DNA from 2 places in the Ruminococcoides bili genome. Region 1 is predicted to be linked to the other one. Evidence: a T-box and tRNA genes for the amino acid it is inferred to sense, from the RefSeq annotation. Region 1 holds a T-box; the other holds one or more tRNA genes.
What was found. The T-box of region 1 lies ahead of thrS (threonine--tRNA ligase). A T-box ahead of a tRNA ligase gene usually reads a tRNA of that ligase, here a tRNA-Thr.

Region 1 (4,573 bases):
ATTCACCCCAACTATTGAAAAATAACCGTCTTTTTGGGATAACAGTCAAAAAGGCGGCACTAAGTGCCGCCTCAACAATTACGATATAAAAAATTATTTGTTCATACCGAAACGCTTCTTGAATCTGTCAACGCGTCCGCCGGTATCAACCAATTTCTGCTTTCCTGTGAAGAATGGGTGGCATTTTGAACAAACTTCAACACGAATGTCCTTCTTTGTTGAACCTGTTTCAATAACATTACCGCAAGCACATGTAATTGTTGTCTGCTGATAATCTGGATGGATGTTCTCTTTCATTTTCCTCACCTGCCTGACTCTGCATAATAACAGATAGATTATACAACAAAAATAAGCAAAATGCAAGTGTTTTTCAAAACTTTTTTCAAAATTTCGCAATATTTTTTATTTTCCTTACTTTTGAAGTTTTTAAATAATATTTACAAATCAAATAATTCTTATTACAAGTTATTTAATTTCCTTTGTAGAAATTTCTTTCTGTGCCATTGCAATAAAGTCCTCAAGTTTCATTGCGCCGAGGTCACCCTCTTTTCTGTGACGAACAGAAACAGTATTAGCCTCTACATCCTTGTCGCCGATAATGAACATATAAGGAACTTTCTCAAGCTGTGCCTCACGAATCTTATATCCGATTTTCTCACTTCTTGAGTCAACCTCAACACGCATACCACAAGCGTCAAGAGCCTTTTTGATTTCGTAAACATAGTCAAGGTGTCTGTCTGCAACAGGAAGAAGTTTAACCTGAACAGGAGCAAGCCACATCGGGAATGCACCGGCATATTTCTCAATAAGAAGTGCAAGCGTTCTCTCGTAACAACCGATTGAAGTTCTGTGAATAATATAAGGATTTTTCTTTGAGCCGTCCTTATCTACATACTCCATACCGAATTTTTCTGCAAGCATCTGGTCAATCTGAATTGTAATAAGTGTATCTTCCTTGCCGTAAACATTCTTAATCTGAATATCAAGTTTAGGACCGTAGAAAGCAGCCTCACCTACGCCGATAGCATAAGGAATTTCAAGGTGGTCAAGGATTTTCTGCATAATGCCCTGTGCTTCGTCCCACTGCTCGGCAGTACCGATATACTTAGCTCTGTCCTTAGGATCCCACTGTGAGAATCTGTAAGATACATCTTCATAAAGACCGAGTGTTTTAAGCATATAAATAGCAAGCTCAAGACAGTTTCTGAACTCGTCCTCAAGCTGTTCAGGCAAGCACATAAGATGACCTTCGGAAATTGTGAACTGACGAACTCTGATAAGTCCGTGCATCTCGCCGCTTGCTTCATTTCTGAAAAGTGTTGAAGTTTCATTGTAACGGAGAGGAAGATCTCTGTATGAACGCTGACGATTAAGATAAGCCTGATACTGGAACGGGCAAGTCATAGGACGAAGTGCAAATACTTCATCATCTTTTTCAGGATCACCGAGTACAAACATACCGTCCATATAGTGGTCCCAGTGACCGCTGATTTTGTAAAGGTCGCTCTTAGCCATAAAAGGTGTTTTTGTAAGTAACCAGCCACGACGCTGTTCCTCGTCTTCTACAAATCTCTGTAAAAGCTGAACGATTCTTGCGCCCTTTGGAAGAAGGATAGGAAGACCCTGACCGATTACATCTGATGTTGTGAAAAGCTCAAGCTCTCTGCCGAGTTTGTTATGGTCACGGCTTCTTGCCTCTGCAAGCATTGTGAGGTGTTCCTCAAGCATAGATGCTTTAGGGAACGCTACACCGTAAACTCTGCAAAGCTGATGGTTGTTAGCGTCGCCTCTCCAGTATGCGCCTGTGCAGTTTGTAAGTTCAACAGCCTTAATAGGTGCAACGCTCATAAGGTGAGGACCTGCGCAAAGGTCTGTAAAATCGCCCTGCTTATAAAAGCTGATGTGTTCGCCGTTATCGGAATGTTCCTTAGCAAGTTCAACCTTGTAAGGCTCGTTCATCTCTTCAAGCATTTTTACCGCTTCGTCGGGAGCAAGCTCAAAACGCTCAATCTCAATACCCGACTTAACGATTTTCTTCATCTCTGCCTTGATTTTCTCAAGGTCTTCGGATGTAAACGGCTTTTCAACTTCAAAATCATAGTAAAAACCGTTGTCAACGGCAGGACCGATAGCGCATTTTGCACTTGGATAGAGGCGCTTGACAGCCTGCGCAAGAATGTGTGATGCAGTATGCCAGAACGCTTTTTTACCGTCAGGCTCATCGAAAGTAAGAAGATCTACTCTGCAATCCTTTGTAATAGGTGTACGCAAGTCGACAACATTGCCGTCAACTCTTGCACAGCATACAGACTTATAAAGTCCCATACCGATAGATTTTGCAATTTCAGCAGGAGTTACTCCGCTTTCAAACTCCTTGACTGTACCGCCCTTTAATTCAACATTAATCATATTCATTCTCCTTAATCATAAGAAATAAAAAGCCCGATATTCCAAAAGGAATATCGGGACGAATATACTTCGTGGTTCCACCCAACTTTGGCATAATAACTATGCCCTCTTTACAACCTTAACGCAGTCATACGCCGCACCATTTCCTGTGCAGACTCAAAGGTGGTAGCTTAAAATTACTTATGCGAAAAATCACAGCAAACATTTTCGCTCTCTTAAAAAGTAGGTTTTTAAACCGTGTCCTTATCGAAGTACTTTATTTTACTTAATATTAACACCGCCGAATTGAAATGTCAAGCATTAATTTTCAAAACTTATTTCTTGTCGTTAAGTTCCTGCTGCTGTTCGTCAAGCTCTGCAAGCAACTTGTCAATCTCGCCCATAAGTTTTTCTTCTTTCTTCTGTCGTCTTGTTTCCAAAATACTATGTGACGAATCATCATCGTCATCATCAGCACCTACGCCAAAGAAAAATCCGCCTGTAATATCGTCTTCCGAATTTTTATCGCCGATAACTTTAGGAGCGGAAATATTCGGAACATCGTCGTCAGCCTCATAACCCATAATAAAATCATCGGTATCTGCAGTAGCGTTTTGAGCATAATCCTCGTCTTTTTTCTCTTCATCCGAGAAAACAAGTTCGTCACTCTTGCCGCTGTTATCGGCTGTATCGTCATCATCTGTAAAAGCATCTACAATCTGCACATCATCTTTCTTAAGTGCGCCTCTTGTAAGCTCAATAATATAGAAAAGCTGATACAAAGCGAAAGAAATAAACATTACACCTGCAATAAGAGCCATACCGTCTGCACTGTCAAAAATAACTCGTGCTATAAGGAACGCACCGTACGAAAGTCCGAAAGCGACTGACGGCAAGCCATAGATAAATGTTGCTTTAACAGGGTTTCTTCCGGGAATTTTTGAAATTACCATTGCCTGTGGGAACAAACTTAAGGTAAGGAAAATAAAGCAGAACAAAAGCGACATATCTGATGCCGATACTGAAAGCTTTGTTGCCTCAAGAAAACACGAAATCAATTCCGAAACTGCCCAGAGTGTCGGGAAAATATACAGAAAAGCAATATTAGACACCGGAGCAAAACCCGTAAAATGAGTTCTTGCCATAAAAACAAGTCCGATAGCGGCAAGCATTGCAAGGAATGCGCAAATAATGGACATCAGCAAATACTCGCTGTCTTTTCTTGTCAAAATGGTCATTACGGAATATGCAAGCGCAAATGCGGCGGAAAGCACCGCAAAAACACCCGCGGGCACATTTCGTTTTGACTCATAAACCGGTGCGGTTTTTTTGTCCAAAATATTAAAAAATATGCACAGCACAAAAAGAACAAGTGCAACGCCAACTGCTAAATAAGAAAACAACAATGCGTTCATTCCGCTCATCGTTCCTGTATCGTCATTACCGAATACACTTAAAAGTCTAAGCGCAACCATGGCAAGAACGGCAGGGATAAATGGAATCCATGATAATTTAATCTTCATACTTATCTCCGTTTCTTCAAACAATATAACGGTTATTTTAGCCGAATTTTTTACATATATTATTTTAAGCCAATTATACGCTTATGTCAAGAATTATTAAAGTAAAAATTCACTTTTGCAAAGTTATACGAAAAGAGAGGAATTTATGAGAACAAAAGTTATATTTATAATAATATTTTTGCTTACAATGGCTTTTTTGCCCATAATAATCTCTAAGTGCTCGTCGCCTCAAACCGCTGTCACTTCAAATTCGACTGCGGATAAAGCAACAGAACCCGTTACCGCAAACGAGCCGTCAAAAAGCGAAACCATAGTTGAAACTACAACAAAATCTGTCGCAAAAGAAAATTCCGAATCAGAAAAATCGCCGCTCACCGAATCTGACCTTTGCGGTATGGTAGCGGCAAAATACAATGAAAATTACTGCGAAGAAACCTTAAAAGCATTGACAATAATTCTTTATACGAATTATATTGTATCTCCCGACAGTTACGATTTGTCGGATATTGACATATGTTTACCCGAAAGCAAAGCAGAAAATTCCGTTAAAGAAAATTACAATAAAATCAAATCCGCCGTATCTTCCGTATATAAAAAAGCGCTCTGCGCAGACGGCAAAGCGTTTTATATACCTTTTTGCGATTTTACCAACGGCAAAACTT
Region 2 (3,813 bases), on a different contig from region 1:
TGACAAATAACCGATTATTAATACATTAAAAATTAATCCGAACGGAGAATAACTATGGAAGATATTAAACTTTGTCCATTTTGCGAAAGTCCTATGCTCATCGTAGATGACGGAAAAAACAACGGCAAACCGTACTACGAATGTTCAACCTGCGGACTTCGTTTTCAAATAAAAGGCTTTGACGAAAAACCTGTGGAGATTAAGGAATGAAAATTACAGTAGTCAACGGTCAGAGCCATAAAGGCTCTACATATCACATCGGCAAAATGCTTGCCGATAAACTTGGCGGCAAAGTTACAGAGTTCTTTTTGCCAAAGGATTTCAGTGATATGTGCATTGGCTGTACAAGCTGTTTTATAAAAAATGAACATCTTTGCCCTCATCACGCAAGGCTCGAAAAGCTGACAAATGCAATTGATGATGCAGATGTGCTTATTTTTACAAGCCCCGTTTATGTTTACCACACCACAGGCGCTATGAAAAGTTTTCTTGACCATTACGGCTACCGTTGGATGGTGCACCGTCCCGAAAAAAGTATGTTTTCAAAGCAGGCAGTGTGTATTTCCACAGCCGCCAGAGCGGGTACAAAGTCAACCAATAAAGATATTGCCGACAGCTTTTTCTTTTGGGGAATACCAAAAATTTATAAATACGGTGTGAATGTCCGTGCCACATCATACAACGGAATCAGCGAAAACACTTTGAAAGCAATCGACAAAAAGACCACCGCCCTTGCAAAGAAAATCAAAGCAAAGGACGGCAAGGTGAAGGTCGGAATCAAGACCAAAGCCTTTTTTGAACTTATGCGTATAATTCAAAGGAAAAGCGATTGGAACGAGGCTGATACGGACTATTGGCATAACAAAGGCTGGGACGGTAAAAAGCGCCCGTGGAAGTAAGGAGTTTACTATGAGAAAATGCTTGATTACAGTTGATTATCAGGTGGATTTTGTAAACGGTTCACTTGGATTTGACGGTGCGGAAAAACTTGAAAATGTAATTGCCGAAAAAATCGAAAAATACAGGGCAGAGGGTGCAGACATTATATTCACTCTCGATACCCATCACTGCGATTACTTAACTACTTTTGAGGGCAGAATATTGCCGATTGAACATTGCATTGAGTACACAAAAGGTCACGAACTTTACGGAAAAATCAAGTCTATGGTTCAGCCAAACGACAAAGTGTTCAAGAAATGCACCTATGGCAGTGAGGCTCTGTTTGATTATCTAAGAAAGTGTGATTACAAAGAAATCGAGCTCTGCGGACTTGTATCGAATATTTGTGTTATTTCAAACGCCGTGCTTGCCCGAACCGCTTTGCCGAACGCACGACTGACTGTTGACAGCAATGCCACTGCCTCAAATGATAACGGCTTAAATACAGCCGCATTAAATGTTATGCGTGGACTCGGAATTACCGTAATTTAACTTGACAATAATTATAACTTGTTGTAAAATACTGAATATAATGTCATTTCGACATTTCAGGGTAATAGGTAGTTTGTCAGAAGTCCTTGTGGGCGTATTATAGGACTTCTGACACCGCCTATTTTGGTTTTATGATTTGTGCAATACAAATTTCGTATTATACGGAACATTTCAAATTTTTATCAAGAAATTTGAAAAAAATTAAAAAAACATTTGAAATTGTAAAACATATGTGATATAATACCAATATTGCTTAACGCTGATTAAAAATTTAATATGCTGATATAGCTCAGGAGGTAGAGTGCGTCCTTGGTAAGGACGAGGTCACGGGTTCAAATCCCGTTATCAGCTCCAAGGAAAAGATATTATCCGAATTTGTGGGTAATATCTTTTTTGATTAAAGATGAAATTGTAAAACGGGATTTGAAAGCCCGTAAAGAAAACAGTCCGGTGGACTGTTTTTAGGGCGTAGAGTTGAAGAAAATATGACTGTGAACAAGCCGCAGCAGGCGAGGCAAAAAGTTTGAATAATTACAATCACCCGTTATCAGCTCCAAGAAAAAGATATTATCCGAATTTGTGGGTAATATCTTTTTTGATTAAAGATGAAATTGCAAAACGGGATTTGAAAGCCCGTAAAGAAAACAGTCCGGTGGACTGTTTTTAGGGCGTAGAGTTGAAGAAAATATGACTGTGAACAAGCCGCAGCAGGCGAGGCAAAGAGTTTGAATAATTACAATCACCCGTTATCAGCTCCAAGGAAAGACATTATTCGTTTTTGAAAATTATTACTTGACTTTAGTTCGTGATACATTTATCATTATAATTTATCATTATATATGTACACGAGTAATAGAATATAAGGAAGACTGATGGGATGATTGTAGTTGTTTTTTAGATACATAGTTGTTCTCATAGGATTATTTGTAAAGTTTTTATGATTTTTAAAAAACTTACACAATTTTCTTGACAAAGCCAACTTTTAATTGCATTATAAAAGCGCTCAAGGTACAGTACCCGAGCGCTTTTATCCGTATGAAAAAGTCTGTTATTATTGAATTTCTTCCAAAGCATTAAATATTATAGCATACACATACGATGAACCGATTGCCGCATTCTTTGCAAATGACGGATTTTGCAACATTTTTACCGCACCTTCAAGCTCTGATTTTGTAATTTTCCAATTCGCTTTCGGAATAAAAATACTGTTTTCATTTACAACATATGTAAATTTTGTATTCTCTTTTGTGGTAATTACATTGCCTGTGCATCTTACGATTTCTTCCCAGATGTCATTAAAAGTCATTTTTATTATTAGGCAACTTCTGCAAGTTTTTTAGTAACTCTTGCTGTCACATCAATATAATAATCGTAATCTGCTTTTGAAAGAGAATCCTCGTCAATATCGTCTATCTTCTTGCCCCAATCAGCATACTTCGACACAATCTCCGTGTAATCTTTCATAAGTCCTGCAGGATTGTCACTGCTTGTGTACTTCTTCATAAAGTCAACATAATCATTCATAAAGTCCTCGTAATCGTCCATTACTTCCTTAAAATCAGGATTAACGGTGTCGGAATCGTTATCCTCTTCTTTAGAACTTTCTTCATCTTGTTGACTTTCTTCTTCCTTTGAACTTTCCTCCTCAGAAGATTCATCATCCTTTGAGCTTTCTTCTGCCTGCGAACTTTCCTCTTCCTTAGAACTTTCAGAAAAAGTATAGTCAGGAATACTTACGTCGCTTGTGGTTTTTTTTGAGCCACAACCTGTAAAAACCAATGTAGAAGTGACCGCCGCAACCACTGCAATAAATGTACATAAAACTTTTTTAACGGTATTTTTCATAATAAATTCCTCCTTTTATTAAATTCGTTGACATTATTATATAAAAAGCCAAATAAAAAAGTGTATGCTGACAGCATACACTAAGAAAAAATTTTATGCTATAATATTGTTGTACTATGGAAATAATTACCATAAATAAGATACCGTTGTAACGGCACGGAAAATCGACATACCGACAAACATACTCACAACGGCTAATGAGTAAAAAATAAGCTTCCTTAAAGTTTTAGGCATATCCCTTATTTTGGGAATACAACTCTGGAAGCCGAAAAGGTCAGAGAAAAATGAAATGGGAATAAAGAAAAGCAGTATTACCATAAGCGTGACGGGAAAAAAGTTCAGTATATTTTTTACGCAATACTTGCTGTACATACCTATAATCCATAAAAACATCCAGCCGTACATTACGCACGCAAAAACACGCACACCTTTCTTTTCCGAACGGAGTCCGGGGAAATTTTCCATAAAATTGTCGGCAAAGTTAAAGCCGTAAACTCTCTTTCTTTTCAAAGCGGCGTCTAAATCCTCTATCCGTTC

Region 2: it has a tRNA-Thr gene. The T-box ahead of thrS (threonine--tRNA ligase) is inferred to sense a tRNA for this amino acid. The anticodon was not compared.

What each region holds. Positions count from the first base shown of each region.
Region 1 covers NZ_JBBNJY010000069.1:76-4,648, forward strand. Annotated here, with positions in the region: gene rpmE (50S ribosomal protein L31) at 94-297, opposite strand; gene thrS (threonine--tRNA ligase) at 466-2,409, opposite strand; T-box leader at 2,461-2,668, opposite strand; gene AAAY30_RS11145 (hypothetical protein) at 2,724-3,911, opposite strand; gene AAAY30_RS11150 (hypothetical protein) at 4,057-4,573, shown strand, end outside.
Region 2 covers NZ_JBBNJY010000059.1:78-3,890, forward strand. Annotated here, with positions in the region: gene AAAY30_RS10825 (hypothetical protein) at 55-210, shown strand; gene AAAY30_RS10830 (flavodoxin family protein) at 207-899, shown strand; gene AAAY30_RS10835 (cysteine hydrolase family protein) at 910-1,431, shown strand; tRNA gene AAAY30_RS10840 (tRNA-Thr) at 1,710-1,785, shown strand; gene AAAY30_RS10845 (hypothetical protein) at 2,483-2,737, opposite strand; gene AAAY30_RS10850 (DUF6591 domain-containing protein) at 2,746-3,276, opposite strand; gene AAAY30_RS10855 (serine/threonine-protein kinase) at 3,403-3,813, opposite strand, start outside.